Regions from separate parts of the Amycolatopsis roodepoortensis genome, predicted to be linked through region 1. Evidence: riboswitches for the same ligand, from Rfam matches in the RefSeq annotation. Region 1 holds a riboswitch; each other region holds the start of a gene.

What was found. A riboswitch is a leader RNA that binds a small molecule or an ion and turns the genes downstream of it on or off. The one in region 1 is predicted to bind S-adenosylmethionine.
Region 2: another riboswitch for S-adenosylmethionine. It lies ahead of NQK81_RS30955 (methionine ABC transporter ATP-binding protein); the one in region 1 lies ahead of NQK81_RS38750 (aminotransferase class V-fold PLP-dependent enzyme).
Region 3: another riboswitch for S-adenosylmethionine. It lies ahead of thrC (threonine synthase); the one in region 1 lies ahead of NQK81_RS38750 (aminotransferase class V-fold PLP-dependent enzyme).

The regions. Positions count from the first base shown of each region.
Region 1 is NZ_CP102415.1:8,037,844-8,047,798, forward strand. Features, by position in the region: partial or broken gene NQK81_RS38730 (penicillin-binding transpeptidase domain-containing protein) at 1-71, shown strand, start outside; gene NQK81_RS38735 (ArsR/SmtB family transcription factor) at 115-798, shown strand; gene NQK81_RS38740 (potassium/proton antiporter) at 911-2,389, shown strand; gene NQK81_RS38745 (M23 family metallopeptidase) at 2,521-3,204, shown strand; SAM riboswitch class IV at 3,333-3,447, shown strand; gene NQK81_RS38750 (aminotransferase class V-fold PLP-dependent enzyme) at 3,480-4,835, shown strand; gene NQK81_RS38755 (hypothetical protein) at 4,855-5,460, shown strand; gene lspA (signal peptidase II) at 5,485-6,048, shown strand; gene NQK81_RS38765 (RluA family pseudouridine synthase) at 6,045-6,971, shown strand; gene NQK81_RS38770 (Lrp/AsnC family transcriptional regulator) at 6,977-7,957, opposite strand; gene NQK81_RS38775 (DUF885 domain-containing protein) at 8,094-9,955, shown strand, end outside.
Region 2 is NZ_CP102415.1:6,455,722-6,465,676, reverse strand. Features, by position in the region: gene NQK81_RS30970 (fatty acyl-AMP ligase) at 1-391, opposite strand, end outside; gene NQK81_RS30965 (ABC-F family ATP-binding cassette domain-containing protein) at 443-2,215, opposite strand; gene NQK81_RS30960 (4-(cytidine 5'-diphospho)-2-C-methyl-D-erythritol kinase) at 2,283-3,248, opposite strand; gene NQK81_RS30955 (methionine ABC transporter ATP-binding protein) at 3,369-4,379, opposite strand; SAM riboswitch class I at 4,592-4,682, opposite strand; gene rsmA (16S rRNA (adenine(1518)-N(6)/adenine(1519)-N(6))-dimethyltransferase RsmA) at 4,905-5,741, opposite strand; gene NQK81_RS30945 (GNAT family N-acetyltransferase) at 5,782-6,366, shown strand; gene NQK81_RS30940 (DUF222 domain-containing protein) at 6,513-7,520, shown strand; gene NQK81_RS30935 (resuscitation-promoting factor) at 7,579-8,958, opposite strand; gene NQK81_RS30930 (TatD family hydrolase) at 9,372-9,955, opposite strand, start outside.
Region 3 is NZ_CP102415.1:2,652,990-2,662,944, forward strand. Features, by position in the region: gene NQK81_RS12385 (nitronate monooxygenase) at 1-13, opposite strand, end outside; gene NQK81_RS12390 (beta-N-acetylhexosaminidase) at 166-1,929, shown strand; gene NQK81_RS12395 (pyridoxamine 5'-phosphate oxidase family protein) at 1,986-2,432, shown strand; gene lepA (translation elongation factor 4) at 2,485-4,326, opposite strand; gene NQK81_RS12405 (class I SAM-dependent methyltransferase) at 4,440-5,027, shown strand; gene NQK81_RS12410 (VOC family protein) at 5,024-5,398, opposite strand; gene NQK81_RS12415 (EamA family transporter) at 5,422-6,327, opposite strand; gene rpsT (30S ribosomal protein S20) at 6,659-6,919, shown strand; gene holA (DNA polymerase III subunit delta) at 6,972-7,955, opposite strand; SAM riboswitch class I at 8,091-8,223, shown strand; gene thrC (threonine synthase) at 8,237-9,502, shown strand; gene NQK81_RS12435 (ComEC/Rec2 family competence protein) at 9,520-9,955, opposite strand, start outside.

The DNA of each region.
Region 1 (9,955 bases):
CCGTCATGCTCGAAGGTTCCAACGACTCCAAACCCGCGGTGCAGCTGGCGGCGAAGTTCCTGGCGGGCTGACGCTTCGGCGGTCGCCGAACCGTGGGTCTTCTACGGTGGACGCATGGAGACGATCGCCCTGGCCGAGGTCGCGGCCGTGCTCGCCGATCCGAGCCGCGCGTCGATGTGTCTCGCGCTGCTCGACGGGCGTGCCTGGACGGTGACCGAGCTGGCAGGCGCGGCCGACGTGGCCGCGTCGACGGCGAGCGAGCACGTGACGAAGCTGACCGAGGCCGGTTTCGTCGTGCGGGTCAAGCAAGGGAGGCACAGTTACGTCCGGATAGCCGACCCCCGGGTGGCGGAGCTGATCGAGCATCTGGCGCAGCACGCCGAACACCGGCCGGTGAAGGGGCTTCGGTCGTCGGTGCGGGTGAAGCGGCTCGAGTTCGCCAGGACCTGCTACGACCACCTCGCCGGGACGGTCGGGGTCGCACTGCGGGACGGAATGCTCGCCGCCGGGCTGATCGACGACGCCGGCGGCCTGACGCTGACCGGTCGCGGGCGGGAGGTGCTCGGCGCGCTCGGGGTGGAGATCGACGACGGCCGCCGCCCGATGCTGCGCGACTGTCTGGATTGGACGGTCCGGCGTGATCATTTGGCGGGCCGGGTGCCAGCGGCGTTACTGTCTCACGGTGTGAGCGCCGGCTGGTTGTCCCGTGAGGGCAACCGCGCGGTGAAGGTCCTGCCCGCGGCGGAAAAGCCGTTCGCGGCACTCGGTGTCGACCTGGTGGCCCTGCGCAGTCCCTAGTGGACAGTCTGTAACACAGGTTGTCCGCGCGCTTTCCGACCGGTACACGAACGTGTGACGATCACCGCCTCACTATTCTGGAGCCCTCACGGCGACCGGAACGGGAGGCGACATGGAGCAACTCCCGCTCATCCTCGGCACCGGCGGCGCCGTGCTGCTCGTCGCCGTGATCGCCGTCCGGGTGTCGATCCGGGTCGGCCTTCCCTCGCTGCTGCTGTACCTGGGGATGGGGGTCCTGCTCGGCGAAGCCGGGTTCGGCATCCAGTACGACAACCCCGAGCTCACCCAGTCGCTCGGCCTCGCCGCGCTGGTGATGATCCTGTCCGAAGGTGGTCTCACCACCCGCTGGTCGGCCGTGAAACCCTCGCTGGGCATCGGAATCGCACTGTCCACAGTGGCCGTGGTGGTGAGCATCGCGGTCACCGGCGCCGCCCTGCACTGGTTACTGGGCCTGGACTGGCGGATGGCGTTGCTGTGGGGCGCGGTACTGGCCTCGACCGACGCCGCCGCGGTCTTCTCGGTGCTGAGATCCGCGGGGATCGGCAAGCGGCTCGTCGGCGCGCTGGAGATCGAGTCGGGGATCAACGACGCCCCGGCCTACATCGCCGTCGTCGTCCTCGCCGAGGGGACGACCATCGACTGGTCGCTGCCGCTGCTGGTGGTCTACGAACTCGCCGCCGGGCTGGTGATCGGCCTGGCCTTCGGCTGGGGCGGGGCGTTCGCGCTGCGCCGGGCGGCGCTTCCCGCCACCGGTCTGTACCCGCTGGCCACGGTCGCGGTCTGCGTCGTGGCGTATTCGAGCGGGCAGCTCGCCCACGCGTCGGGCCTGCTCGCCACCTACGTCGCGGCCCTGGTGCTGGGCAACTCGAAGCTGCCGCACCGGTCGGACACGCTGTCCTTCGCCGAAGGGCTCGGCTGGCTCGCGCAGATCGGCCTGTTCGTGTTGCTCGGCCTGTTCGCCTCGCCGAGCAGGATCTTCGAAAGCCTCATCCAGGGCCTGGTCGCGGGCGCGGTCGTGCTGCTGCTCGCCCGCCCCCTGTCGGTGCTGCTGTCGGCACTGCCGTTCAAGATCCCCTGGCGAGAACAGGTGTTCCTGTCCTGGGCCGGGCTGCGCGGGGCGGTCCCGATCGTGCTCGCGCTGATCCCGCTGTCGTCCGGGGTGCCGGGCGCGCAGGAACTGGTCGACGCGGTATTCGTGCTGGTCATCGTGCTGACGCTGCTCCAAGGGGCCACGCTGACCCCGCTCGCGAGAATCCTCGGGCTGGCCCAGCACGCCGAGGCGCACGAGATCGACGTCGACTCCGCGCCGCTCGACGAGATGGGCGCCGAACTCCTGCAGGTCCGGATCAACACCGGATCGAAGATGCACGGCGTGTACCTGGCCGAGCTGCGCCTGCCGGTGGGGGCGACGATCAGCCTGCTCGTCCGCGACGGCTCCGGCTTCACTCCGAACAAGAACACTCGGCTCCAGGAGCGCGACCAGTTACTCGTCGTGACCACCGCCGAAGCCCGTGACGCGGCCGAACGACGCCTGCGGGCCGTCGACCGCGCGGGCCGCCTCGCCAGGTGGAAGGGCGAATCCGGCCAGTAGGTCACGAACCGGCACCAGCTGTTCGTCGGTTGATCTCAGAAACTTCTTCCCATTTGTACTCCTTTTGGATTACTTTCCCCGCAATCGACTCCATCGAATGGGTGAGTGTCACGGGGTAAGGAGTACGCAAGGTGACGAAGCTTCCTGTGCGGTTCGCTGGCCTGGGGGCCACTTTGGCACTCGTCGGAGTGGTTCTAGCCGCCCCGACGGCTACTGCGGCCGGCGCTTTTCCTGCCTTCGGGCTGCCCTTCGACACTGGCCAGTCGGTCTACTCGGCGGGGATCCACTCGGACAACGGCACGTCCGGAGTGAAGAACGCCATCGACTTCAGCCCGGGCGACAAGACCGTTCGCGCCCCGCTGGCGGGCACGGTCCGGATCCAGCACTGCTCCGGCGGCGACTGGGTGACCGTCGACCACGACGGCGGCTGGCGGACCGGGTACTACCACCTGGAGGGCATTTCGGTCACCGACGGCCAGAAGGTCGCCCCGGGCGACGCTCTCGGCCGGACCGGCAACGCGCTGCCCTGCGGTGGCAGCAGCACCGGCGCGCACGTGCACTTCACCCTGTGGACCCTGCCGACGGCCGCCGCGCAGGGCGGCGACTCGCGCGACTTCGGGGTCGGCGCGGGCAACTGGAACGGCCTGTCCTACGACGAGGTCTCGACCAAGGTCGCCGAGGCCTACGGCGAAGCCATCGACGGCAAGACCTTCGGCGGCTGGCAGTTCACCGCGGGCACCGATCAGTACTCCGGCACCGCGACCGAGGTCTCCTCCCGCTCGACCGTCCCGCTGCCCGGCCGATTCCGGGCCTGACCTGCCGTTGCCCGGCGCGGCGCGGCGCCGGGCAGCGGTTCTTCCCGCTTGCGGAACACGTGAGCGGCGTCTCAAGATGCGGACGAGGGCTGGCTCGATCGCCCGCCCATCCGCTAACTTCGTCCGTAGGTCACGAGTGTCAGCGTCAAGCCCCGGCTAGCTGACCGGCAACCCTCCTTCCGCGGTGGGGTGCCCCGGGTGAGGACCTGGCTCGTCGCGTGGTGCGGCGGGCAAGCGCGGGATCCTCGCCGGGTCCCCTGGCCCGGAGGATGACGATGACCCTCGCTCTCGAACGCACGAACGGCCCCGCTGAAGTCGTTGCCACGCACCAGATCCCGGCGGTCGCGTGCGCCGATCTGCGGGTTCCGCTGGTCACCGGCGGCGACATCGGCTACGCCAACCTCGATCACGCGGCGAGCGCCCCGTGTCTGGACAAGGTGCGTGCCGCGGTCGACGAATTCCTGCCCTGGTACGCCAGCGTGCACCGCGGCGCCGGGTTCGCTTCGCAGGTTTCGACCAAGCTTTACGAGCGCACGCGCGGAATCCTGCGCGACTTCGTCGACGCGCGATCGACCGACACCGTCGTGTTCACCCGCAACACCACCGATTCCTTCAACCTTCTCGCGCGCAGCCTGCCGAAGCACACGTCGGTCATCGTGTTCGACACCGAGCACCACGCCGCGCTGCTGCCGTGGAAGGGACCGAACGTCCGCCGGATCGAAACCCCGCGGACCCGGCTCGCCGCGGTGTCCGCTGTGGACGAAGCGCTCGCGGACTGCCCGCAGGGACCGCGGCTGGTGGTGCTCACCGGCGCGTCCAACGTGACCGGGGAACTGTTGCCGGTCAAGGAGATCGCGGCCGTCGCGCGGCGACACGGCGCCCGGATCGCGCTCGACGCGGCGCAGCTCGCGCCGCACCGGAAGATCTCGGTGCGCGAACTGGACGTCGACTACGTCGCGCTGTCGGGCCACAAGCTGTACGCGCCTTTCGGTGCCGGCGCGCTGATCGGCCGCGCCGACTGGCTGTGCGCGGCCCAGCCGTACCTCGCCGGCGGTGGCGCGACGAAGCTCGTCAACCGTGACTCCGAAAACCTCGGCGTCGTCTGGAACTCCGGTCCCGAGCGGCACGAAGCAGGTTCCCCCAACACCGTCGGCGTCTACGCGCTCGGCGTCGCCTGCGAGACCCTGGCCGCGAACTGGGACGGGATCGTCGCCCACGAGGAGGAACTGCTGGCGCGTCTGCGCCGCGGCCTCGCCGCCATCCCCGGATTCGCCGAACTGCGGCTGTTCGACGCGCCGGTCGACCGGGTCGGCACGCTCAGCTTCGTCGTCGACGGCTTCGACCCGGGCTGGCTCGCCGCGGTCCTTTCGGCGGAGTACGGAATCGGCGTGCGGGACGGCGCGTTCTGCGCGCACGTGGCGACGAAGCGGCTGATCGCCGTGGCCGGTTCGACGGGGCAGCAGGCCGTGCGGGTCAGCCTCGGCCTCGGCAGCACCACCGAGCACGTGGACCGGATCGTCCTGGCGCTGCGCCAGATCGTCGCCCGCGGCGCGCGCTGGCAGTACGAGAAGCCGGAGGGCCGCTGGGTGCCGGAGAACGATCCGCGGGAGCTTCCTCCGTTCTGCGCCTGACCCACTACCCTCACCCTGTATGGGGAACGAGCGACCGCGTTACTGGTTTCCGCTGGCGTTGCTGGGTTTCGCCCAGCTGCTGGTGGTGGCTTTCGGCGGAATGTGGTCCGGGGGCTGGTTCGCCTACGCGCCCGCCGGTGAACGACATTCGTTCGGGTACGTGGGCTTGTACGGGGTCGAGATGAGCCGCGCGAACGTGGCCGCGCTGGACGCGTCGTTCGACATCGCCGCCGGCCGGACCGACGGCTGGCTGTTCGCCGTCCTCGCGGTCTACCTCGGCACGGTGCTGTTCTACGCCTTCCGGACGAAGACCCTGCGCTGGTGGAAGGTCGCCGCGATCGCGCTCGGCGGACTGGTGGCCATCGTGCTGGCGGATCTGGTCGGCTACTGGGAATTCGATCTCGACGGCGACACCCGGAGCGCGATCCTGCTGACACTCGGCCTGGCGGGGCTCGCGTGGCTGGAGCGCAGTGTGCTGGTGCTCGTCGTGGCCGCGGCGTTCGTGCTCTGCGCGGTCGTGCTCGCCCAAGGACAGCTCGCGCTCGTGCTTTCGTCGCTGGTCGTGCTCGCCGGGGCGTTCGCGGCGCTGCTGAGCAGGCCGAAGACGGCCGCCGGGGAGTCCTGAACACGCTCAGTGGACAATGGGGCGGTGAGTACTGAGCCCGAAACGGCGCCACCGTCGCCCCCGCTGCCCAAGAAGCGCGTCGCCCTGGTGTTCGCCGTCGCCGCGGTGCTGTGGGGGATCGACCTCCTCACGAAGCAGATCGCCGTGTCCACGCTGGAGGGCAAGCAGCCGGTCGAGTTCCTCGGCGGGCTCGTGTACTTCCAGCTGGTGCGCAACCCCGGCGCCGCTTTCTCGATGGCCACCGGGCTGACCTGGGTGCTCGCGCTCGTCGCGATCGCCGTCGTGATCGCCATCGTCTGGCTGGCCCGGCGGCTGCGCTCGACCGGCTGGGCGATCGGCCTCGGCCTGGTGCTGGCGGGCGCGCTCGGCAACCTGACCGACCGGATCTTCCGTGCGCCCGGGCCGCTGCAGGGGCACGTGGTCGACATGATCTCCGCGTTCGCGCCGAACGGGCAGGGCTGGGCGATCTTCAACGTCGCCGACTCCGCGATCTGCGTCGGCGGCGTGCTCATCGTGATCCTTTCCTTGCTGGGCAAGGACTACGACGGAACATCCACCAAGGACAAGAAGAAAGCGGCGAGCGAATGAGCGCGCGGATGTTGCCCGTTCCCGACGGGCTCGACGGTATGCGCGTCGACGCGGGGCTGGCGAAACTGCTGGGGCTTTCCCGCACCGTCGTGGCGGAGCTGGCCGAATCCGGCGAGATCTTCCTCGACGGCAGGCCCGCCGGGAAATCGGACCGGCTGACCGCCGGCGGACTGCTCGAAGTGACGCTGCCCGATCCCGCGTCGGCCGTCGAGGTCGTCGCGGAACCCGTCGAAGGCATGAAGATCCTGCATGACGACGACGACATCGTGGTGATCTCGAAGCCGGTCGGCGTCGCCGTGCACCCGAGCCCCGGCTGGACCGGGCCGACCGTCGTCGGCGGGCTCGCCGCCGCCGGGCTGCGCATCGCGACTTCGGGCGCCGCCGAGCGTCAGGGCGTCGTGCACCGGCTGGACGCCGGCACCACCGGCGTGATGGTCGTGGCGAAGAGCGAGCACGCGTACACCGTGCTGAAGCGGGCGTTCAAGGAACGCACCGTCGACAAGGGCTACCACGCCATCGTCCAGGGCCACCCCGACCCGACGCGCGGCACCATCGACGCGCCGATCGACCGGCACCCCCGGCACGACTACAAGTTCGCCGTCGTCCAGGGCGGGCGGCCCAGCGTCACGCACTACGAGGTCGTCGAGGCCTTCCGCGCCGCGTCGCTGGCCCAGATCAAGCTGGAGACCGGCCGCACGCATCAGATCCGGGTGCACTTCTCGGCGCTCAAGCATCCGTGCGTCGGTGACCTGACCTACGGCGCCGACCCGGTGCTGGCGCGCAAACTCGGCCTCTCGCGGCAGTGGCTGCACGCGAAGACGCTCGGCTTCGCCCACCCGTCCGACGGGCGCTGGGTCGAGTTCGAGTCGGAGTACCCGGACGACCTGGCCAACGCGCTGAGGATCCTGCAGGACGAGAACTAGGCGCGTCAGTCCTCGATCGACCAGGTCAGCGTGCGCTCGTCCGGCTCGGGCCGCGGCGACCAGCGCACGGCGACCACGCGAGTCGAGTCCGGCAGCACGTAGACGGTGTGCCCGCCCAGGGTCTCCCCGGGCCGGACGCCGATCTTGTGCGGCGGCCGCGAGGTCAGCGAGACCGGCGCCTTCGCGATCGGCTTGCCGTCCGCGGTGAGCAGTTCGAGGTAGTTGTCCGGAAGCGACACGAACGGGATGTTCCCGCGGTTGGTGATCTCGGTGTGCACCACGACCGACCGTTCCCCGGCCTCCAGCGAGTAGCCCGCGGCGCTGAACAGGTAGTCCGCCGGGTCCTGGACCTCGAGCAGCTGGACGGTGAGCTGCTCGCCCTCCAGGCCCTGGGTCTCCATCACGTCGCCGGTCCGGCCCTTCTTGCCCTCCGGGGCGGCCTGCGGCGTGACCTGCTGCTCGTCGCCGCGCGCCCAGGACGCGGTCTGCGGGACGCCCCAGGTGCTCATCACCGGGTCGGGGGGCGCCATGGGAGGCGGCGCGAACTGCTGCTGCGGCGGGGCGGGCGGCCGTGGAGGCGGCGCCATCGGCTGGCGCACCGGGGCCGACGGCGGGCCGGGGTAGCGGCCCGAAGGCGTGCCGTGCACGTTGTACGCGCCCGACGGCGTCCCCTGGACGTTGTACGGCCCGGAGGGGGTGCCCTGGACGTTGTGCGGGCCCGAATGCCCCGGCGGACGAGGCTGCGGAGGTTGCTGGGGCTGCTGGGCCCACGAAGGCGGCGCGCTCGCGATGGCGGCCCGAAGCCCGTTCGGGTCGCTCTCCACGCCCACGAGCAGCGGCAACCCGCTGCCGGACAGGGCGACCAGGCGGTACGCGACCTCGCGCGGGTCCATCCCGACCTTGGCCGCGAGTTCGTGTACGGCCGCCTTGCCCAGGTCCGCGAGGGCGGCGAGCAGGCGGATGTCCACGGGATCGGTCACGGCCACGTCCGGGAACGCTACCGTCTCGCCCTCGGCGCCGCGGGGAGAGGCCGCCCGAGCGCGGCAAAACCCGGCTTCGGTAGTACGCGGTCTCCATTAGGGTCGGGGACACCGCCTCCATCGACCTCTGGGGAAAGAAAACATGAGCGAAGTCTCCGCCCTCGCCGACGAGTTCGTCGAAGCCCTCTTCGACGCCGAGCCGGTCATGCCCGCCTTGCAGGGCTTCCGTCCGGAATCGACCGGTCTCGGCGATCTCAGCGAGGCCGCGGGGGACGCCTTCCGCGCGCGGCTGGCCGGGTTCGCCGAGCGGGCCGAGGCACTCGCCACCGACGGTTTGAGCGCGGAGGAGAAGACCACCCGTGACGTCCTGATCGCGATGGCCCGGGCCAGGATCGCCCTGCTGGACTCGCGATTCGTCGAGTTCACCGTCAGTGACCTGTTCATCTCGCCCGCCGCCGAGGTGCTCACCGTGCTGCCGATGATGTCGGTCGGGACGGGCGCGCAGGCCGAGGCGCACCTCGGGCGGATCGCCGCGATCCCGGAGTACCTGCGGCAGGCCGCGCAGCGGCACCGGGACGGCGTCGCCCGCGGGCTGGTCCCGGTCGCGTACCTCGTGGACGCCGCCGTCGCGTACCTCGACCGGCACCTCGCCGAGCCGTCGGCCGATCCGCTGCTGCGCCAGCCCGCGCCCGACGAGGACTTCGAGACCCGCCGCGCCGAGCTGCTGCGCGACGTCGTCCGGCCCGCGATCGCGGAGTACCGCGAGGTGCTCGCGAAGGAGATCGCGCCGCACGGCCGCCCCGAGGACAAGCCCGGCGTCTGCTGGCTGCCCGACGGCGAGCGCATCTACGCCCTGCTCGCCGAGATGCACACGACGACCGACCGCACCCCGCGCGAGCTGCACCAGACCGGGCTCGACGTGATCGCGGGCCTCGCCGCCGAGTACCGCGAGTACGGCTCGCGGGTCTTCGGCACCAGCGATCTCCAGGAGATCTTCACCAAGCTCCGCTCCGACCCGGCCCTGCGCTGGTCCGGCGCCGACGAGATGCTCGACTCCGCCCGCGCGGCCATCACCAGGGCCGAGGCCGAGGCGCCGAAGTGGTTCGGCCGGATCCCGCCGCAGCCGTGGACGGTCGAGCCGGTTCCCGCCGAATCCGCGCCCGGCGCACCCGCCGCCTACTACATGTGGCCCGCGGTCGACGGCTCCCGGCCCGGCATCTACTTCGCCAACACCCACAAGGCGGAGGAGCGGTTCCGGCATGCGGCGGAGGCGACGGCGTTCCACGAGGCCATCCCCGGCCACCACTTCCAGCTGAGCCTCGCCCAGGGCCTCACCGAGCTCCCGCTGCTGCGCCGCATCGGCGACTTCACCGCGTACGCCGAGGGCTGGGGCCTGTACACCGAGCGGCTCGCCGACGAGATGGGCCTGTACTCCGACGACGTCGCGAAGCTCGGCATGCTGACCATGGATTCGATGCGCGCCGGACGGCTGGTGGTCGACACCGGACTGCACGCGCTGGGCTGGAGCCGCCGTCAGGCCATCGACTTCCTCGCCGAGAACACGCCGATGGCGCCGGTGGAGATCGAGTCCGAAGTGGACCGGTACATCGCCTTCCCCGGGCAGGCGCTCTCGTACATGGTGGGACGGCTGGAGATCCAGCGCATCCGTGCCGAGGCCGAACTGAAGCTGGGCAGCCGGTTCGACATCAAGGCCTTCCACGACGTCGTGCTCGGCGGCGGTTCGCTGCCGCTGTCGGTGCTGGACGGCGTGGTCCGCGACTGGGTCGCCGGCCACGGCGACACCCCGAACGGTCTGGCCGACGAGCTGATGGAGCTCAAGTTCGAGGAACTTCCGCTGTGGCGTTCCCTGCTCGGGCTTCCCGGTGACGAAGGCGCGTTGCCCGATCCGAGCGCGGAGGCCGCGGCCGCGCAGCGCGCGTCGGCGGTCGCCATCGCCGAGCGCGCCGAAGCCCTGGACACCGAAGGCCTTTCCCCGGCCGAGGC
Region 2 (9,955 bases), 1.6 Mb from region 1:
CGTGCTCCGTGAGCACCGGCGCCAGCTGATCGAACGGCTCACCGAGCAGAACCAGGCCGGACCCGATCATCCGCAGCACGCGAACGGTGTCCTCGGCCCATTCGGCGAGGTCGGTGCGCTGCGTCGGCTGGTGCAGCATCGTCACGCTGCCGCCGGCGAGCCAAACCGCCTGAACCGTCGGCGCGATCAGCGACGGCGCCGCCGCCAGTACCGCGACCGCTTTGCCGGGCTCCAGCCCAGCCGCCACCAGACCCCCGGCGACCCGTTTGGCCTGCTCGTGAATCTCGGCCCACGTACGCCGAACCGGCTCCTTGGGCTCCCCGGTGACCATTCCCCGCTGCTGACCTCGCCCCGCCGCGGTGGCGACGAGCGTGTCCACGAACCGACTCATGCGCGTCACACTACTGTCCGCGCTGAAAGGCCCGCTCGCCGTCGCGTGAACTCATTCGATCGCTTCGGAGGTCTCGAGCCACTGGGCCTCGACCTCCTCCTTCTCCGTTTCGACGGCTTTCAGTTCGGTGTTCAGCTCGATGAGCTTCGTCGGATCGGTCGCCGCGGCGAGCAGCGCCGCGTGCAGCTTCTCTTCCTTCGTGTGCAGCTGGTCGAGCTTGCGCTCCAGACGGGACAGCTCCTTCTGAGCCGCCCGCTGTTCCGCGGCGCTCTTCTTGGGCGCGGAGGCCTGCGCGTTGCCCGCCTTCCGGTCACCGCCGGCTTTCTCGAGGCTCTTGGCGCGCCGGTTCAGGTACTCCTCGATCCCGCCCGGCAGGTGGGTCACCTGCCCGTCCCCGAACAAGGCCACGATCGTGTCGCAGACGCGTTCCACCAGGTATCGGTCGTGCGAAACGACGACGAGGCTGCCCGGCCAGGAATCCAGCAGATCTTCGAGCTGCTGCAAGGTGTCGATGTCGAGATCGTTGGTCGGTTCGTCGAGCAGCAGCACGTTGGGCTCGGCCATGAGGAGCCGGCACAGCTGGAGGCGGCGGCGTTCGCCACCGGAAAGGTCCTCGACCGGCGTCCACTGCCTCGCGGCGGGGAAACCCAGCTTTTCGGCCAGCTGGGAAGCGGTGAGCTCCTGCTTGCCGAACACGACACGTCCGGAGACCTCTTCGATCGCCTGCAGCACGCGCAGATCGCCCGGCAGATCGTCGAGCTCCTGCCGGAGGTGCGCGAGGCTGACCGTCTTGCCCTGGATGCGCCGCCCCGTCTCGGGCTCCCTGTCACCACCGAGCAACTTGAGGAGCGTCGTCTTGCCCGACCCGTTCACGCCGACCAGGCCGATCCGATCCCCGGGCCCGATCCGCCAGGTGACGCGATCGAGCAGGGTGCGGTCGCCGACGGTCAACGTAGCGTCCTCGATCTCCAGCACGGTCTTACCCAGCCGACGGCGGGCGAACGCCTGCAGCTCGACCGAATCACGCGGCTCCGGCACGTCGGAGATCAGCGCCTCCGCCGCCTCGACGCGGTAGCGCGGCTTCGAGGTCCTGGCCTGCGGGCCGCGGCGCAGCCACGCGAGCTCTTTACGAGCGAGGTTCTGCCGCTTCTCTTCCGCCGTCGCCGCCAGCCTCGCCCGCTCGGCGCGCGCGAAGATCCAGTCCGCGTAACCACCTTCGTACTGCTCGACGCGACCGTTCGTGACCTCCCAGGTCAGACTCGCGACCGTGTCGAGGAACCACCGGTCGTGCGTGACGACCACGACCGCGATCTTGCGGTTGAGCAGGTGATCCGCGAGCCAGCGCACACCTTCGACGTCGAGATGGTTGGTCGGCTCGTCGAGGACCACGAGGTCCAGTTCACCGGTGAGGGCGGCGGCCAGCGCCACCCGGCGGCGTTCGCCACCCGACAGGTTCGCCGTCTCCTTGTCGATGCCGAGAGCGGTGATACCCAGACCATCCATAATGGACCGGACACGCGCGTCAGCGGCCCACTCGTGCTCCGCGCCGTAGCGTTCCAGCACGACATCTCCGACCGTGCTGCCGTCGGGAAGTTCGGTCCGCTGGGTGACCACGGCCATCCGCAGGCCCCGGACCTGACTGACACGTCCCGTGTCCGGCTCGCTGATCCCCGCGAGGACCTCCAGCAGCGTCGTCTTCCCGCCCCCGTTGAGACCGACGACACCGATACGCTGCCCCTCCGCCACACCGAGCGAAACACCGTCGAGCAGCGGGCGCACCCCGAAGGACTTGCTCACCGACTCCAGGTTGACCAAGTTGGCCATGCCTCAGCCGATCCTTTCCAAAAAGCTCGCACCACAACGAATTGGTCGATGTCCATTTCGGACACCCTTATGCGTGCACCCGAGGCGGCGACGGCCGCGGCGCGTCGTCTCCGCCGACCAGCCGGGCTCCGGGGACCGGCCCGTGCGCGACACGCACCGTGCGACAGACACCGGCGCCGGACAGTTCCGCGGCGACCTCGACGGCCGACTGGGCGTCCGCGCACAGAAAGGCGCAGGTCGGCCCGGACCCGGACACGGTGCCGGCGAGCGCACCCGCGTTGACTCCCGCCCGCAATGTGCGGCGCAGCCCCGGACGCAGTGAGACAGCGGCCGCCTGCAGGTCATTGCCGAGAAGCAGCGCCAACTGCCGCGGGTCGCCGGAGGCCAGCGCCTCCACCACCGGGGTGTGTGAGCCGATCCGCGGCGGGCTGCCCTCTTCACGCAACTTGTCCAGCTCGCCGAACACCCTCGGAGTCGAAAGCCCACGCTGGTCGAACGCCAAGACCCAGTGGAAGGTGTGCCTCGACAAGACGGGCACCAGCTGCTCGCCCCGGCCGGTGCCCAGCGCTGTCCCGCCGTAAAGCGCGAAAGGAACATCGCTGCCGAGCTTCGCGGCGATACCCGCCAGCTCGTCCCGGGAAATGTCGAGCTTCCAAAGCGACGCGAGCCCCACCAGGGTCGCGGCCGCGTCGGCACTGCCACCGGCCATCCCGCCCGCGACCGGGATGCCCTTGCGCAGCACCACTCTGACCTTGGACTCGCCATCCGCCTTGCCGACATGGGCCGCCAGCGCCTGCGCCGCTTTCCAGGCGAGGTTATTGGCTCCTGTCGGCACGGAACCTTCACCTTCGCCGTAGACCTCGACGCCGGGGTCTTCGGTGACCGCGACGGTCACCTCGTCGGTCAGGGAAAGCGCCTGGAACACGGTCACCAGCTCGTGGTAACCGTCCGGGCGTACGTCACCGACCGACAGGTGCAGGTTGACCTTGGCGGGAACCCTGACGGTTACTGGGGGCGGTACGACGGCGAGCACGCCTCAAGCCTACGTGGCCGCTCCACTTGCGCTGCCACCAGGAGAAAGAGAACGGAGGGGGCAGACGCGAACGGGCCGCCCCGGACGCAGTTCGTCCTGAGCGGCCCGTTCGGAGAGAAATCAGGCGGCGACACCCTGCGGTCCGCGGACCGGGTGGGTCACGTGGCCGCCACGTTCGGCGATCCAGGCGAGCGCGGCGTCCGCGCGCTCACCGCGCACCCCGAGGCGGAACCGGCCGACCGGAGTGTCTCCGATCCGGGTCAGGCCGCCCCCGATGGTGGCGAGCTCGACGTCGAAGCGACCGGCGGCCTCCGGCAGCAGCGCACCGACCGAGGCGAAGCCGACGAGCACGACGTCCACCGCGCGGTCGTACTTCGAGGCCTGCGCCCGCCCGGTTTCGATCGCGGGAAGCAGCGCCTGCGCGGTCCGGCTGTTCGGGTCGGAGATCAGGTCGAGCACGGTTCCGCGTTCGATGACCGCGCCGGCCTCCAGCACCGCGACGTCGTCGCAGACACGGCGGACCACACCCGCGTCGGGCGTGGTGAGCAGCACCGTGACGCCGAGTTCGGCGCGCGCACGGTCGAGCACGGTCAGGACCGCGCCGGACTCCTCGGGCTGCACGCCCGCCGTCGGGTCGTCGGCCAAGAGCACGGACGGTCCGGCGGCCAGCGCCTTGGCGATGGCCACCCGGCGCAGCTGGCCCTCGGACAGGTCGCCCGGTCGCTGCCCGGCACGGGGGGTGAGCCCGACCAGATCGAGCAGGTTGCCGACCCGGTTACGGCGCTGCGGGCCGTCGAGGCCGAGCTGTTCGAGCGGCGAAGCGATGTTGCCGGCGATGGTGCGCTCGGCGAGCAGCTCCGGCTTGGTGCTCACGACTCCGACCTGGCGCCGGATTTCGCGGAGACGGCGTCCGTCGAGGGTCCCGGTGTTGAGGCCGTCGAGACGGACGACGCCGCGGTCGGGACGCTCCTGGAGACCGATGCAACGAGCGAGGGTCGATTTGCCGGAGCCCGCCGGACCGACGACTCCGAACAGCGAGCCAGCTTGGATGTCCACGCTCACATCGCGCAGTGCGACGACGGGATTTCCGTTGAGGGGAAAGGACTTGGACAGGTTTTCGACAGTGATCACGAAAGGCTCCATGCAAATGGGGCGCTGCTTCTTTCGAGCGCGCCAACCGTCACCGAGTGACCGTCCGGGAAACGGACGGATTCAGAGGTAAGGGAAAGAACTCAGGCAGTAACGGTGGAGCGTCGACACGCACTTACCGTGCGGCGACCTTCATCGACGACACGTCGCCTGGTCAGCAGGAGCGGGTGGGTGACCCTGTTCATTAGGCACAGCCTCCATCGGTCCTGGCTGTAGCACCTGCCCTGTGGAGGGTGGTTGCTGCGACTTCGGCGAGCCAGGTCTCTCAGTCGCTCGGGATGGCTCACTGAGTAAAACCGATCCCACTGGATGAAAGCAAGCGCGTAGGCGCAGATCACACGTCTGGTCGCGTCCATCATACAGGATTGGCTGCCCATATCATGGGACGCCGGCTGGCGTACCCGGCCTGCGGCAGGCGCGCTGCCTGCTAAGACAAGGTTCGCCCGCGCCGGATCGAGAGGAGGAACCACGCAGTCGCGCGGCCCCGGTCACACCTGCGCCAGGTGGTCAGCCGGCAGCCGCGGCGATCCGGGCGAACTGATGGACGTCCAGCTGCTCCCCGCGGGTTTTCGGGTCGATACCCGCCTTTTCGAGCAGTTCCCCCGCGCGTTCGGCGGAACCGGCCCAAGACGCCAACGCGGCCCGCAAGGTCTTCCGCCGTTGCGAGAAGGCGGCATCGACGACCGCGAACAGCCGCTCCCGTTCCACGGACGACACCACGTCGCCCCGTTCGAAGGCGACCAAGGCGGAGTCGACGTTCGGAACAGGCCAGAACACCGCCCGGGGCACCGCGGCGACCTTGCGCGTCTTCCCGTACCAGGCGAGCTTGACGCTGGGCACGCCGTAAGTCCGGCTTCCCGGACCCGCCGCCATCCTGTCCGCGACCTCGGTCTGGACCATTACGAGACCACTGGTCAGCGACGGCAGTTCGGCGAGCAGGTGGAGCACGACGGGAACGGCGACGTTGTACGGCAGGTTCGCGACGAGCGCCGTCGGTCGTGCGGGCAGATCGTCCGCGGTGATCCGCAACGCGTCCGCGCCGACGACCGTCAGCCTTTCGGCCCCGCCTCGCTCGGCCACGGTGCTCGGCAGCCGTCCCGCCAGCACGGGATCGATTTCGACCGCGACGACCTCGGCGCCGGTCGCGAGCAGTCCGAGTGTCAGCGAGCCGAGGCCCGGCCCGACCTCCAGGACGACGTCCCCTTCGCCGATCCCCGAGAGGTCGACGATGCGGCGCACCGTGTTGGGATCGTGCACGAAGTTCTGGCCGAGCTTCTTGGTCGGACGTACGTCCAGCTCGGCCGCGAGCGCCCTGATTTCCGCAGGACCGAGCAGTTCAGTCACCCGACGATCGTAACCAGGCCCGGTAAGCCACGATTGGCCGGTGGACGACGTCGTACTCGATGGTGAAAAAGTCCGGCTGCGCGACTGGCGCCCTTCCGACCTCGGGCCGCTCCTCGACCTACTCGATCCCGCGCGGCCCTGGCACGAAACGAACGGACCCTATTTCGGCACCCCGACCACGGCCGCCGTCGAATCCACGGCGCGCGAACTCACCACGATCAAGGCCGAGCCGCCCGATCCCCGCACCAGCCTCGCCGTATGCGACCTGAGCGACGGAAGATTGATCGGCCGGGTCAGTTGGTATTGGGAAAGCAGGGAGACCGACTGGCGGCGGATGGGGCTGGTCATCTACGACGAACGGTTTTGGGGCGGCGGGTTCGGCACCGAGGCCTTGCGCATGTGGACGACCTACTTGTTCTCCCGCACCGACACGCTCCGCCTGGACTTCGCCACGTTCTCGGGGAACCCGGGGATGATCGCCGTCGGGCGGCGGCTCGGGTTCGTCGAAGAAGGCCGGTTCCGGCGCGCCCGGCGCTGGTCCGGCGGCGTCCATGACGCCGTCGTCTACGGGGTGCTCCGCGAGGAGTGGGACCGGAGGCATCGCTCAGGCATGGGGCCGGCCTGATCCGACCCCACCATCCGGATGGCTTTTCCCAAGCGACACGTATCCCACTCAAGGGTGATCGGCGCAGTTCGGCGCAGCCGGAGCGTGATGATCATCCACCCGATCGATACCGTGCATTCGTTCGAATCTGCCTCGACAATCGAGGGATGACCAGCACAAACATTCCCAAGGCCTTCCCGCTCAACCTGCCGGAAGGCGACGCCGAACTGCTTCTCGACGAGTTGCGGACTCGGCTACGCGAAGGGCGACGTCTTGTCGCCGAGGTCGGCCAGATCCTGGCCGAGATCGAGTCACGTGGTGTCCGGGACCTCTACGGATACAACTCGATCGCCGTCTTCTACGAACATGTGGCCCGGGTGCCTCGAGCAGAGGCTCAAAGAGTGACCGGCAGAGCGCTGGCGCTCAATTCGAGACGGGCGCGCGACGGCACGTCGATCGACCCCGTCGCGCCCCTGACCGGCACCTCGGCCACCACCGGCGCGTTGGCCGAGGCCAGTATCGACCGGATCGTCACGGTCATGAAGAAGCTGCCCGAGCACGTCACGGCGAGCGCACGGCTCGAGGCCGAGAAGGGCTTGGTCGAACTCGCCGGCGTCGCGAGACCGCGCGACGTCACGGTCGCGGGCACGGAGCTGCTCGCAGAACACGACCCGGATGGAAAACCCAAAGACGACCCCGCTCCGCAAAGGCGGCGGAGCGAGTTCTGGTTGCGCCAGAAACGAACCGGCCGCTGGGACATGCGCGGCGACCTCGATGCCGAGACGGGCGCCCGCCTGAACGCGCTCCTGGTGCCGCGGGCCTATCCGGCCCCTGACAAGGAAGCCGACGACCGTTCGCCGGCAGAGCGTCGCGGCGACGCGTTCGCGGAGATCGTCGAGCTCGCGGAAAGCGACCCGGACATCCCCGTGCCCCGGCAGAGCTCGGAACGGGTCAGCGAGCAGTCTCAGGCTGCCGAGCCGGCCACGGAGCCCGCCAACCGTCCCCAGCCCGTCCAGACGCCGCCTCAGAGCCCCCAAAGCCCGCCCCGCGGCGGAGGAGGGCTTCGACAACCGGCCAGGAACGTGGCCCACATACGGACCGCGCGCTGGTGGGCGAGATTCTCCAGACCGAGGGCCGGGAACCCGGCTCAGCCACCCAAGCCCCTAACGGCCTGAAGGCCACCTCGCGGGCGAACCCACACGGTGACCTTCAGGAAAGGGGAATGATCTGGCGTCAGGCCTTCTTGCCACAGTGCGGCCAAGCGCCGTAGCCGCCACGGTCCTCGCGGACCTTCTCGGCGACAGCGATCTGCTGGGCCTTGCTGGCCTGGTGCGGGTACGCGGCGTACTGGTCGCCGCCGTAGGCGTCCCAGGTGCTCTTGTTGAACTGCAGGCCACCGTAGTAGCCGTTGCCGGTGTTGGCGGACCAGTTCCCGGTCGACTCGCACTGCGCGATGCGGTCCCAGGCGCCGGCGTCCCCGATGACCGGGTCGGCGGGCTTCTTGGTACCGACCTTGACGATCTTGGGCTTGGCCTCGGTGATGACCTCTTCCGAGACCTTCTCGCGGCCGACCTCTTTGCCGTTGCGCTTGGTGACCTTGTAGGTCACGGTCTTCTGGCCCGGGGTGCCCGGGTCCTCGACCTTGGTCTTGCCCTTTTCGAGGTTCGGGTCGTCGACCTTCTGCTCGGGCGGCGCGATTTCCTCGTTCTGCTTGACCATGGTGACGCCGGTCCGGCTGATGTGGACCTCGGCGCCGTCGACCAGCTTCACGTCGAGACCGCCGACGGCCTCGTCGTCCGGGCCGAGGGTCATCCGGAGCTCACCGAGGAATTCCTTGGTGGTGACGGAGTTGGTCTGGACCTTGCGCGGTTCGTTCGCGCCGTCGTAGACCGTGACGTTCTTGAGGGTCTTGACCTCGACGGTGGCGCCTTCGAGGGGCAGCTCGCCGTTCTGCGGGAGCGAAGTCCAGGTGCCGGCCTTGGCGAGGTCGGCGCGACCGAGCTGGTTCAGCGCTTCGCCGAGGTTGGTCGCGCGGACCCAGGATTCCTGCTGCGGCGCGCCGTCGACGATCAGGTTCAGCTTGCGACCGCGCTCCAGCTTGATGACGCCGCCGTCGCCCACCTCGGCCTGAGGCGAGGGCGAGAGCGAGTCGTGCGCGCCGACGGAGAGGCCGGCGTCTTCGAGGACCTCACCGACGGTGTCGCCGAAGCTGTGGACGGTCTGCTGCTTGCCGTCGACGTCGAGCGTGACGCTCTTGTTCATCGCCATCGCGGCCGCGCCGCCACCACCGAGGGTGAGCAGCACCGCCATGACGGTTCCCTTGAGGAAACGCTTCTTCCAGACCCGGGTCGAGTTCGCGATGACCTCGTCCTTGGTCGCGGCCTTCATCGGCGCGCCCGCGGTGCGGTCCTCGGCCAGCTCGTCCGGGATGACGATCGGCGGGAGCATGGTGGTCTCGGCGCTGATGAGGCGGATCAGCTCGTCGACGTCGACGTCGATCTCGGCCATCAGCATGTCGGCGTCGGGGCCGAGCGCGGCCAGGACGTCCTGGTGGGTGATGCGCGGATCGTCGGAGTAGTCCAGCTCGCCGTACTGCGTGTCGCGGTCGAGCACGGCAACCGAACCGGCGGAAGCTAAGGTGTTCGTCTCTGCGCCGAGGCGCGAGCCATCCTGCCTACTGCTACCAGTCACTGGGTCGTTCCCTTTCCCAAGACGTCGAGGAGCTCGACAACCACTCCACTACGTCCTTCGTCTCGATGCGCGCTTCGGCACACCTCTAGAAGTCCGACACCCGCAGCCAGCGCCATCGTCACGGTTCCAGGCCGTACCTCTCCTGGTTCCGCTTCCCCGACGTGCACTGACGTGACTGTGGGCGTAACAGCCGGAAACCGCTTGAGCGGGTCCCGACCGGCACGATCACGGGACAGTAACGAACCTCGCCGGGTTGCGCAAACACCGCCCGGAGTGTCGTGACGTTGGTCACTCATCAGAGTGGACCATTGCTGATCACTAATGTCGCAATCCGTTCAACCGGTGGTGACTGTCGGCAATCCGAAGACCCGCTCGGCGGTCGTTCGCACCGATTCGGCCACCTCGTGTACGGCCTCGCCCCTGAGCGAGGCGAGGTGCCGAACCGTGTAGGCGGCACAGTAGGGCTCGTTCGGACGTCCGCGGAACGGATGCGGGGTCAGGAACGGAGCGTCCGTTTCGACGAGGTACTGGTCCGCGGGGACGATCCGTGCCGCCTCGTGGAGCCCGCGAGCGTTACGGAAGCTGACCGTGCCGGCGAACGAAAGCACGTATCCCGCGTCGACGCACCGGCGCGCGATGTGCTCGTCTCCGGAGAAACAGTGGAAGACGACCTGCTCGGGCGCGCCCTCTTCCTCCAGGATCCGGAGGACGTCGTCGTGGGCGTCTCGATCGTGGATCATCAGCGGTTTGCCGATCCGCTTGGCGAGATCGATATGCCACCGGAAGGCGTCCTGCTGCGCGTCGTGGGGCGAGTAGTCCCAGTAGTAGTCGAGGCCGGTCTCGCCGACCGCGACCACTCTGGACTCGTTGGCGAGACGCTCCACTTCGGATTTCTCGGGCTCGCCGAAATCCTTGGTAC
Region 3 (9,955 bases), 4.1 Mb from region 1:
GATCTTCGAACACGTTTCCGACGATAGCCCTCTCGCCGTGACACGGAATGTGACGTTCGAGTCACTCCAAGGTTCGGCCATGGTGGTCTAGACCTTTAACGCCGGAAGTGCGACCATCGAACAGCGCGTGACGCGCGTCACGCCCCTGTCCCCTGGAGGCACCCGGTGAAGACTTTGAAAGCGCGGCTGGGCCGCGCCTTCGTCGGGGTGGCGCTGCTCGCCGGCGTCACCACCGCAGCCGCCCCCGTCGCCGACGCGGCCACCCCGCCACTGCAGGCGATCGTCCCGGTCCCGGTCTCGGTCCGCGCGGTCACCGGTTCCGACCACACCCTGACCGCGAACACCAAGATCTACACCCAGGCCGGTTCGGCACAGGCCAAGGCCGTCGGTGACTACCTCGCCGGGATCTTCCGCGCGTCCACCGGCTTCCCACTGCCCGTCTCCGACGCGCCACCGGGCACCCCGGCCGACGGGATCTCACTCCTGCTGTCCGGAGCCGACTCCCGTGTCGGCGACCAGGGCTATCAGCTCAACTCGACATCCGCATCGGTCGTCCTGCGCGCGACGACCGCGCAAGGTCTCTTCGGCGGCGTTCAGACACTGCGGCAGCTGCTGCCGGGCAAGATCGAAAGCTCCACTGCCCAGCAGGGGCCCTGGACGATCCCGGGTGCCGACATCCTGGACTATCCGCGATTCGGCTACCGAGGCGCGATGCTCGACGTCGCCCGGCATTTCCATCCGGTCGCCACCGTCAAGCGGTACATCGACCAGCTGGCGCAGTACAAGATCAACAACCTGCACCTGCACCTCGCCGACGACCAGGGCTGGCGCATCCAGATCGACAGCTGGCCGCGACTGACCACCTACGGCGGCAGCACCCAGGTCGGCGGAGGCGCCGGCGGCTACTACACCAAGGCGCAGTACACGGAGATCGTGAACTACGCGGCCTCGCGATTCATCACGGTCATCCCGGAGATCGACATGCCCGGGCACACCAACGCCGCCCTGGCCTCGTACGCCGAGCTGAACTGCAACAACACCGCTCCCCCGCTGCGCACCGACACCGCCGTCGGCTACAGCTCGCTCTGCATCTCGAAGGAGATCACCTACACCTTCGTCAACGACGTCATCCGCGAGGTCGCCGCGCTGACGCCCGGCCCGTACTTCCACCTCGGCGGCGACGAGGCTCAGGCCACCAGCGACGCGGACTACCGCACGTTCATGAACCGGGTGCTGCCGATGGTGGCCGCCGCGGGCAAGCAGGTCGTCGGCTGGCACGAGATCGGCAAGGCCACCCTGCCCGCCACGGCGACCCCGCAGTTCTGGGGCACGACGACGTCCAGCACGGAGGTCTCGAACGCCGTCGCCCGCGGCAGCAAGGTGATCCTGTCGCCTGCCAACAAGGCCTACCTGGACATGAAGTACAACTCCAGTACCCCGATCGGGCTCTCTTGGGCCGGCTACATCGAGGTCCAGGACGCCTACAACTGGAACCCGGGCGCCTACCTCTCCGGCGTTCCCGAATCCGCCGTCCGCGGCGTCGAATCCCCGCTGTGGACCGAAACCGTGGTCACCCCGGCGAACATCGACTACCTCGCGTTCCCCCGGCTCCCCGCGCACGCCGAGCTCGGCTGGTCGCCGTGGTCGACCCACGATTGGAACACCTTCCGGGTACGCCTCGGCGCCCAAGCCCCGCGGTGGCAGGCCCAGGGCCTCGACTACTACAAGTCGGGCCAGGTGCCCTGGGAAACCGGATCCGGTAACCCGGGCACCTGCTCGCTCCCCGCGTGGGACCGTGCTTCGGTCTACACCGGCGGAGCGAGCGTCTCCCACAACGGCCACAAGTGGACAGCGCAGTGGTGGACGCAAGGCGAAGAGCCCGGGACGACCGGCCAATGGGGTGTCTGGCGGGACAACGGCACCTGCTGACCCGTCCAGTAGTCCGCTCGGCCCCTTCACCGGGCCGAGCGGGCTACGGTGGTCACATGGCCGCAGACCTCGAACTCGTCCGCACACTTTCCTTGCGCGAAAACGGACTCGCGACCGTCTCGACGGTCCGCGCCGACGGCACCGTCCACTCTTCGGTGGTCAACGCCGGCGTCTTCGAAGACCCGGTCACCAAGGCACCAGGGGTCGCCTTCGTGGCGATGGGCGGGGTGAAGAAACTCGACCTGTTCCGCCGGGCGGGCCACGCCACGGTCACCTTCAGGCGCGGCTGGGAATGGGCGGCGGTCCAGGGAAGCACGCACCTCATCGGGCCGGACGACCCGGACCCGGACTTCGACCCGGCCGGCCTTCCCCGGTTGCTGCGTGAGGTCTTCATGGCGGCGACGGGGACCCACGACGACTGGGACGAGTACGACCGTGTGATGGCCGCCGAACGCAGGGTCGCCGTCTTCGTCACGGCGAACCGCATCAGCGGGAATCGCTGACGCGAAAGGGCCGCCCGGATCGTGCTCCGGGCGGCCCTTTCGCGAGTGTGGCCTACTTCTTCTTGCTACCGGCGTCCTCAGTGGACAGTGCGGCGACGAAGGCCTCCTGCGGGACCTCGACCCGGCCGACGGTCTTCATCCGCTTCTTGCCTTCCTTCTGCTTTTCCAGCAGTTTGCGCTTACGCGAGATGTCACCGCCGTAACACTTCGCGAGCACGTCCTTGCGGATCGCGCGGATGGTCTCGCGGGCGATGATCCGCGACCCGACGGCCGCCTGGATCGGGACCTCGAACTGCTGCCGCGGGATCAGCTCACGCAGCCGCGTCGCCATCCGGTTGCCGTAACCGTAAGCGGCGTCCTTGTGCACGATCGCCGAGAACGCGTCGACGGTCTCGCCCTGGAGCAGGATGTCGACCTTGACCAGATCGGCGACCTGGTCGCCGCCCTCTTCGTAGTCGAGGGACGCGTAACCACGCGTACGCGACTTCAGCGTGTCGAAGAAGTCGAAGATGATCTCCGCGAGCGGGATGTTGTAGCGCAGCTCGACGCGGTCCTCGGAGAGGTAGTCCATCCCCAGCAGCGTGCCGCGCTTGGCCTGGCACAGCTCCATGATCGTGCCGACGAACTCCGACGGCGCCAGGATGCTCACCTTGGAGACCGGCTCGTGGACCTCGGAGATCTTCATCCCGGACGGCCAGTCCGAGGGGTTCGTCACCACGACCTCGCTCTTGTCCTCGAGCACGACGTTGTAGATGACGTTCGGCGCGGTCGAAATCAGGTCGAGGCCGAATTCGCGCTCGAGCCGGTCCCGGGTGATCTCCAGGTGCAGCAGGCCGAGGAAGCCACAGCGGAATCCGAACCCGAGCGCCACTGAGGTTTCCGGCTCATAGGCGAGCGCGGCGTCGTTGAGCTGGAGCTTGTCCAGTGCTTCACGCAGTTCGGGGTAGTCCGACCCGTCGACCGGGTACAGACCCGAGTAGACCATCGGCTTCGGCTCGCGGTAGCCAGCGAGCGGCTCCTCGGCACCCTTGCGCTCGGAGGTGACGGTGTCACCGACCTTCGACTGACGGACGTCCTTCACCCCGGTGATGAGGTAGCCCACCTCGCCGACCCCGAGCCCCTTGCTGGCCTTGGGCTCCGGAGAGATGATCCCGACCTCGAGGAGTTCGTGGGTGGCACCGGTCGACATCATCTTGATCCGCTCGCGCGGCGTGATCTTCCCGTCGACGACCCTGATGTAGGTCACGACACCCCGGTAGGTGTCGTAGACCGAGTCGAAGATCATCGCCCGGGCGGGCGCGTCCGCGTCGCCGACCGGCGGCGGGACCTGCTTCACGCACTCGTCGAGCAGTTCGGTCACGCCCATACCGGTCTTCGCCGACACGCGGAGCACGTCCGAGGGCTCGCAGCCGATGATGTGCGCCAGCTCGGCCGCGTACTTGTCCGGATCGGCCGACGGCAGGTCGATCTTGTTCAGCACCGGGATGATGTGCAGGTTCTTCTCGAGCGCCAGGTAGAGGTTCGCCAGCGTCTGCGCCTCGATCCCCTGAGCCGCGTCGACCAGCAGAATCGCCCCTTCGCAGGCCTCCAGTGCCCGGGAAACCTCGTAGGTGAAGTCCACGTGGCCGGGAGTGTCGATCAGGTGCAGGACATGATCCTGGCCGTCGACCTTCCAGGGCAGGCGCACGTTCTGCGCCTTGATGGTGATCCCGCGTTCCCGTTCGATGTCCATGCGGTCGAGGTACTGAGCGCGCATGGCCCGCTCCTCGACCACGCCGGTGAGCTGCAGCATCCGGTCGGCCAGGGTCGACTTGCCGTGGTCGATGTGCGCGATGATGCAGAAGTTCCGGATGAGCTCCGGGGGCGTGAAGGTCGTGTCGGCGAACGTCGTCAACGGGTTTCCTCGCGAAGGTCGGGGTGTGCCACCTCTATGCTCCCATGCCGCTCCGGGTGCGAGTGGGGGTCATCCCCGATGCGGCCCGTGGTGAGCTGTGGTGCCCTCGAAGTATGAGCACTTCACTGTCCCAGATACTCGACCGAACGTTCGGCCGTCCCCGGGGACTGCTCGGCCGGTTCGGTGGCCGGGCGATGGCCCACGGCAACGCCGCCACTGAGCTTCGCATCGTCGAGCTGGCGTCGATCGAGTCCGGCGAAACCGCCCTGGTCGTAGGCCCGGGCCCGGGCGTCGGTCTCGAGGCCACGGCCGGACGCGCGGGCCGCGCGATCGGTGTCGATCCCTCCCCGGAGATGCTCGCCCTCTCGCGCCGTCGCTGCGGCGACGAGGTGGAGCTGCGGCCCGGCACCGCGGCCTCGACCGGCCAGCCGGACGAAAGCGTCGACGTGGTCCTGAGCGTCAACAACGTGCAATTGTGGGAGGACCGGGCGGCCGGATTCGCCGAACTGTTCCGTGTGTTGCGGCCCGGCGGGCGGCTGCTGCTGTCGTCGCACGAGAAGTGGCTGCCGGTCTCCCGCCACGAGCTGGCCGACGAAGTGGCCGCCGCCGGCTTCACCGACCTGCAGACCTGGACCTGGGAACCGCCGGGCCTCGGTGCCTCGCTCGCCGCTCAGCTGCGCGCGATCAAGCCGCTGAACTAACGCGGGTCAGTGCGCAACGGGTGCTCACGCGGCACCTCGACCAGCACGATCCTGGTGCCGTCCGGGTCGGCGATCCACGCTTCGTCCAGCCCCCAGGGTTCACGTCGCGCCCCGCGGACAGGCTCCAATCCCTTCTCCGCGAGTTCCTCGAGCGCCGCCGGCAGGTCCCGGACCTGGAGCCACAAGGCGACGTCAGGGGTCGGACCGGTCTTCCCGGTACCGACGATCTCGATCGACCCGTTCCCGGCGAAGAACACCGTCCCGCCGGGGAACTCCTTGTCGATGGCCAGGCCCAGGGTGTCCCGATAGAACGCCGTCGACACGTCGAGGTCCTTCGGGTGGATCAGCACCCTGCTGCTCAGCACGTCCATGGCTCAATCCCTACCGGATGGGTTCAGGCCATCGCAATCGCGGTGATCCCCGCCAGCACCACCACCGACCCGGCCAGCCTGCGGACGGCGTTCGCCTCCCCCAGGACCAGCCAGGCGGCAAGGCCACCCAGGACGATGCTCAGCTCCCTCGCCGGTGCGACGAGGCTCACCGGAGCGATCTGGAGGGCGTAAAGCACCAGCAGGTAGGCGACCGGCGACAACACGCCGACGACGAGCACCTCACGCTTGTGTTCGCGCCAGAGCCACGAGACCTCTTCGCGGTCCTTCAGCGCGTACGGCGTCATGAGGACGCTCTGCACGATCGCGCCGGTTCCGAAGTAAACGATCGGCGGGACCCCGAGACCCGTGACCGAATGCGCGTCCCACAGGGTGTAAGCGGCGATCGTGAGACCGGTCAGCAGTCCGTAGATCAGGCCTTTGCGGCGGGCGACACGATCGGCGGCGTCGGCATGCGCCGGCGCCCGCCCGGTCCCGATCACCAGCACCCCGGCGACCACGAGGAACGCGCCCACCAGGCCGAGCACCCCCGGTCGCTCGCCGAGCAGGACGACGGCCGCGAGCACCGAGATCAGCGGTCCGGTACCGCGGGCGACGGGATAGACGACGGAGAGGTCGCCGACGGCGTAGCCCCGCTGGAGGACGACCCCGTAGGTGACGTGGAACACCGCGGTGACCACCGCGGCGAACAACCAGGTCCACTGTGGACGTTGCGGCTCCACGGCCAGCGAGACGACCATGACGGGGACGAGCAGGACAGCCGACAGGCTGTAGTAAGCCCAGACGAACCGGGCTCCACCACGACGGATCCGCTTGGCCGCGAGATTCCAGCCCGCGTGGATGACGGCGGCGATGACGACGAAGGACAGGGCGGTGGCGTTCACGACGGACCTTTCACGTTTTCCGCGCATGCGGAAAACACCGGTCCTCCAGGCTTTTGTCCCGTCAGATGAACGGCGGCGCTTCCGGCCCCGCCGATGGTGCCGCTCGGACCTGTCCCGTCTGCCCTGATTGTGTGTTTCCCGAGCGGGCAGGCGGCGGAACCCTAGGCACTACGCTCCGCACCGTACCTCAAGCCCTCGTCCCGAGGTGGCCGCGAGCCACCCCTGGACGGCTGTTAAGCTTGCCTTTCACCGTCGTGTGGCATTCCGTCATGGAGGAAACCCGCGCGCTCTCACGAGTACGCAGGGCCGGTCACAGCGCGACGGTGAAACCACCGAGAGATTCAAGAGGAGCGCCCCCGTGGCCAACATCAAGTCGCAGATCAAGCGCATCACCACCAACGAGAAGGCGCGTCAGCGCAACCAGGCGATCCGGTCCTCGGTGAAGACCGCGATCCGCAAGTTCCGTGAGGCCGCCGACGCCGGCGACAAGGCCAAGGCCCTGGAACTGCAGAAGGACGCGGCCAAGAAGCTGGACAAGGCCGTGACCAAGGGCGTTCTCCACGCCAACCAGGCCGCCAACAAGAAGTCCGCGCTGGCGAAGCGCGCGAACTCTCTCTGATCGGCTTTCGAAGGGCCCCGGCGACGCGAGTCGCCGGGGCCCTTCGCCGTGTTCAGCGGCTTGTACCGTGGGCGTCGACGACCTCCAGGACGGCACGCTCCAGCGCGTACTCCGGGTTGGCCGCGACTCCCTTGACCTCGGCGTTGAGCCGGGCGACCACCCGCATCGCGGTGGCGAGCCCGTCCTGGCCCCAGCCGCGGGCCTGTCCCTGCGCCTTGCGCACCTTCCACGGCGGCATGCCCAGCTCACCCGCCATCTGGTTCGGGTTGCCGCGACCGGCACCGGACACCCGCGCGATCGTCCGGACGGCGTCGGCGAGGGCGTCCGCGACCAGCACGTGCGGCACGCCCAGCTGCATCGCCCAGCGCAGCGACTCCAGCGCCGCCGCCTTGTCCCCGGCGACGGCCTTCTCCGCCACGGCGAACCCGTTCACGTCCGCGCGACCCCGGTGATAGCGCCGGACCGCCTGCTCGTCGACCGCTCCGCCGGCGTCCGCGACCAGCTGGGTCGCGGCCGACGACAGTTCACGCAGATCCGAACCGACCGCGTCGATCAACGCGAGCACGGCCGCACCGTCGATCTTCCCGCCGACCCGGCGGACCTCGTTGCGGACAAAGGATTCCCGCTCGGCGGGCTTGGTCAGTTTCGGGCACTCGACGACCTCCGCACCGGCCTTCTTCAAGGCGGTGGGGAGCCCCTTCGCGGCCTTGCTCCGGCCACCTCCGCTGTGCACGACGACGAGCACGATGCCGTCGGCGGGGGCCTTGACGTAGGCCATCACCCCGTCGGCGAGCTCCTGCGAGATGTCGTGCGCGGATTCGAGGACGATCACCCTCCCTTCGGCGAATAGAGAGGGGCTGACCATCTCCGCGAGTGCCGGGACTGTGAGGTCCGACACCCGGATCCGGGTGAGATCCGCCGTCGGATCGGCCGCTTTGGCCGCGTCCGAAGCGCTGCGGACCGCGCGTTCGATCAGCAGCTCTTCCTCACCGAGAACCAGGACCAGCGGCGATGGGGCGGAAGCTTGCGTCGTCACGGTGACGATCCTGCCACTCCTCCTCTCGTGTGCTTTGTCCGGTGATGTGTTGCGGGCACGGTGGCCCCACCTGAGCCTCATGTCGTACGGTGTTGGCGAGGCGACGCGATCACACGCGTGCCGACAATCGAATACCGCTCATCCAGAGGGGCAGAGGGAACGGCCCGATGAAGCCCCGGCAACCGGCGTCAGCCTGTCATTCCGCGATCGCGGGATAGCTGACGAACACGGTGCCAATTCCGGCCCGCCATGGCGGGGCAGATGAGGAAAGGAACCTCGCGATGACCGCAACCCTCGGCACGACCTCCACCACCAAGACCCCGGATCTCGGACCGGCCGTCGAACTGGTGTCGAAGGAAGAGGGACACCGGCAGCCGCTCGCCCCCGAATTCGTTTCCGCCGAGGACTTCTCGCCGCTCGAAGTCGCCTACGACTTCGGCCGCGTGCGCCGCGAGGACATCGAAGCCGGACCGAAGAACATCTGGCGCTACAAGAAACTCCTTCCCGTTCCCTCGAACGTCGAAGAGATCCCCAACACCGAACCCGGCGCCACCCGGCTCATCCAGGCCGACAGGCTCGCGAAAGCCTTGGGCGTCAAGAAGGTCTGGGTCAAGGACGACACCGGCAACCCCACTCACTCGTTCAAGGACCGCGTGGTCGCCGTTGCTCTGGCGGCCGCGCGCGAGTTCGGGTTCGACGTGCTCGCCTGTCCCTCGACCGGCAACCTGGCCAACGCCGTCGCCGCCGCGGCGGCCCGCGCCGGCTGGCGGTCGGTCGTGCTGATCCCGAAGACCCTGGAACGCGCCAAGATCCTCACCACCGCCGTGTACGACGGTGACCTGATCGCGGTCGACGGCAACTACGACGACGTGAACCGGCTCGCCACCCAGCTCGCCGCCGAGCAGGAGAGCTGGGCGTTCGTCAACGTGAACGTCCGGCCCTACTACTCGGAAGGCTCCAAGACGCTGGCCTTCGAGGTCGCCGAACAGCTCGGCTGGCGGCTTCCCTCCCAGATCGTGGTGCCGATCGCCTCCGGTTCCCAGCTCACCAAGGTGGACAAGGGTTTCCGCGAGTTCGGACAGCTCGGCCTCGTCGACGAGACGCCGTACAAGGTGTTCGGCGCGCAGGCCACCGGCTGCTCCCCCGTCTCGGCGGCCTTCCGTGCCGGGCACGACGTCGTCCAGCCGGTCAAGCCGGACACGATCGCCCGGTCGCTGGCGATCGGGAACCCGGCCGACGGCCCCTACGTCCTCGACGTGGTCAACCGCACCGGCGGTGCGATCGAAGACGTCACCGACGAAGAGGTCGTCGAGGGCATCCGGCTGCTCGCCCGCACCGAAGGCATCTTCACCGAGACCGCCGGCGGCGTCACCGTCGCGACGGCCAAGAAGCTCATCGAAACCGGCAAGCTCAACCCGGACGAGGAGATCGTCCTGCTGATCACCGGTGACGGGCTCAAGACCCTCGACGCCGTCGAGGACAAGATCGGCCCGAAGGCCACCGTCAGCGCCTCGGCCGACGCGGTCCGCGAGGCTCTGGGCATCTGAGTTCCCGACGGCCCGCCTCAAGAACGAGGCGGGCCGCGGGGCTCGCCCCGGCGCACCAGGGCGAGGCCTCGCGCGTCGGCGACGACAGCGGTGTCGCCGTCCGTGTCCGTCCTGGCGACCGACGCGCCGATGGCCACCAGATTGTCCAAAGTGGACTTGTTCGGATGTCCGTAGGTGTTTCCGGCGCCGACGCTCACCAACGCCGCCCGCGGCGCGACGGCGTTGAGGAAATCCGGTGCCGTGTAACGGCTTCCGTGGTGCGGGACCTTCAGGATCTCGGCACCCAGTTCGGCGCCCTCGGCCATCAGGTCGGTCTGCGCCGCGAGCTCGATGTCGCCCGTCAGCAGCACCCGGCCCGCCGGGGTCCCGGCGCGCAGGACGACCGAGCCGTTGTTGATCACCGTGCCGTCCTGTTCGCGGACCGATCGACTGGTGACGTACCGCGGCCCCAGT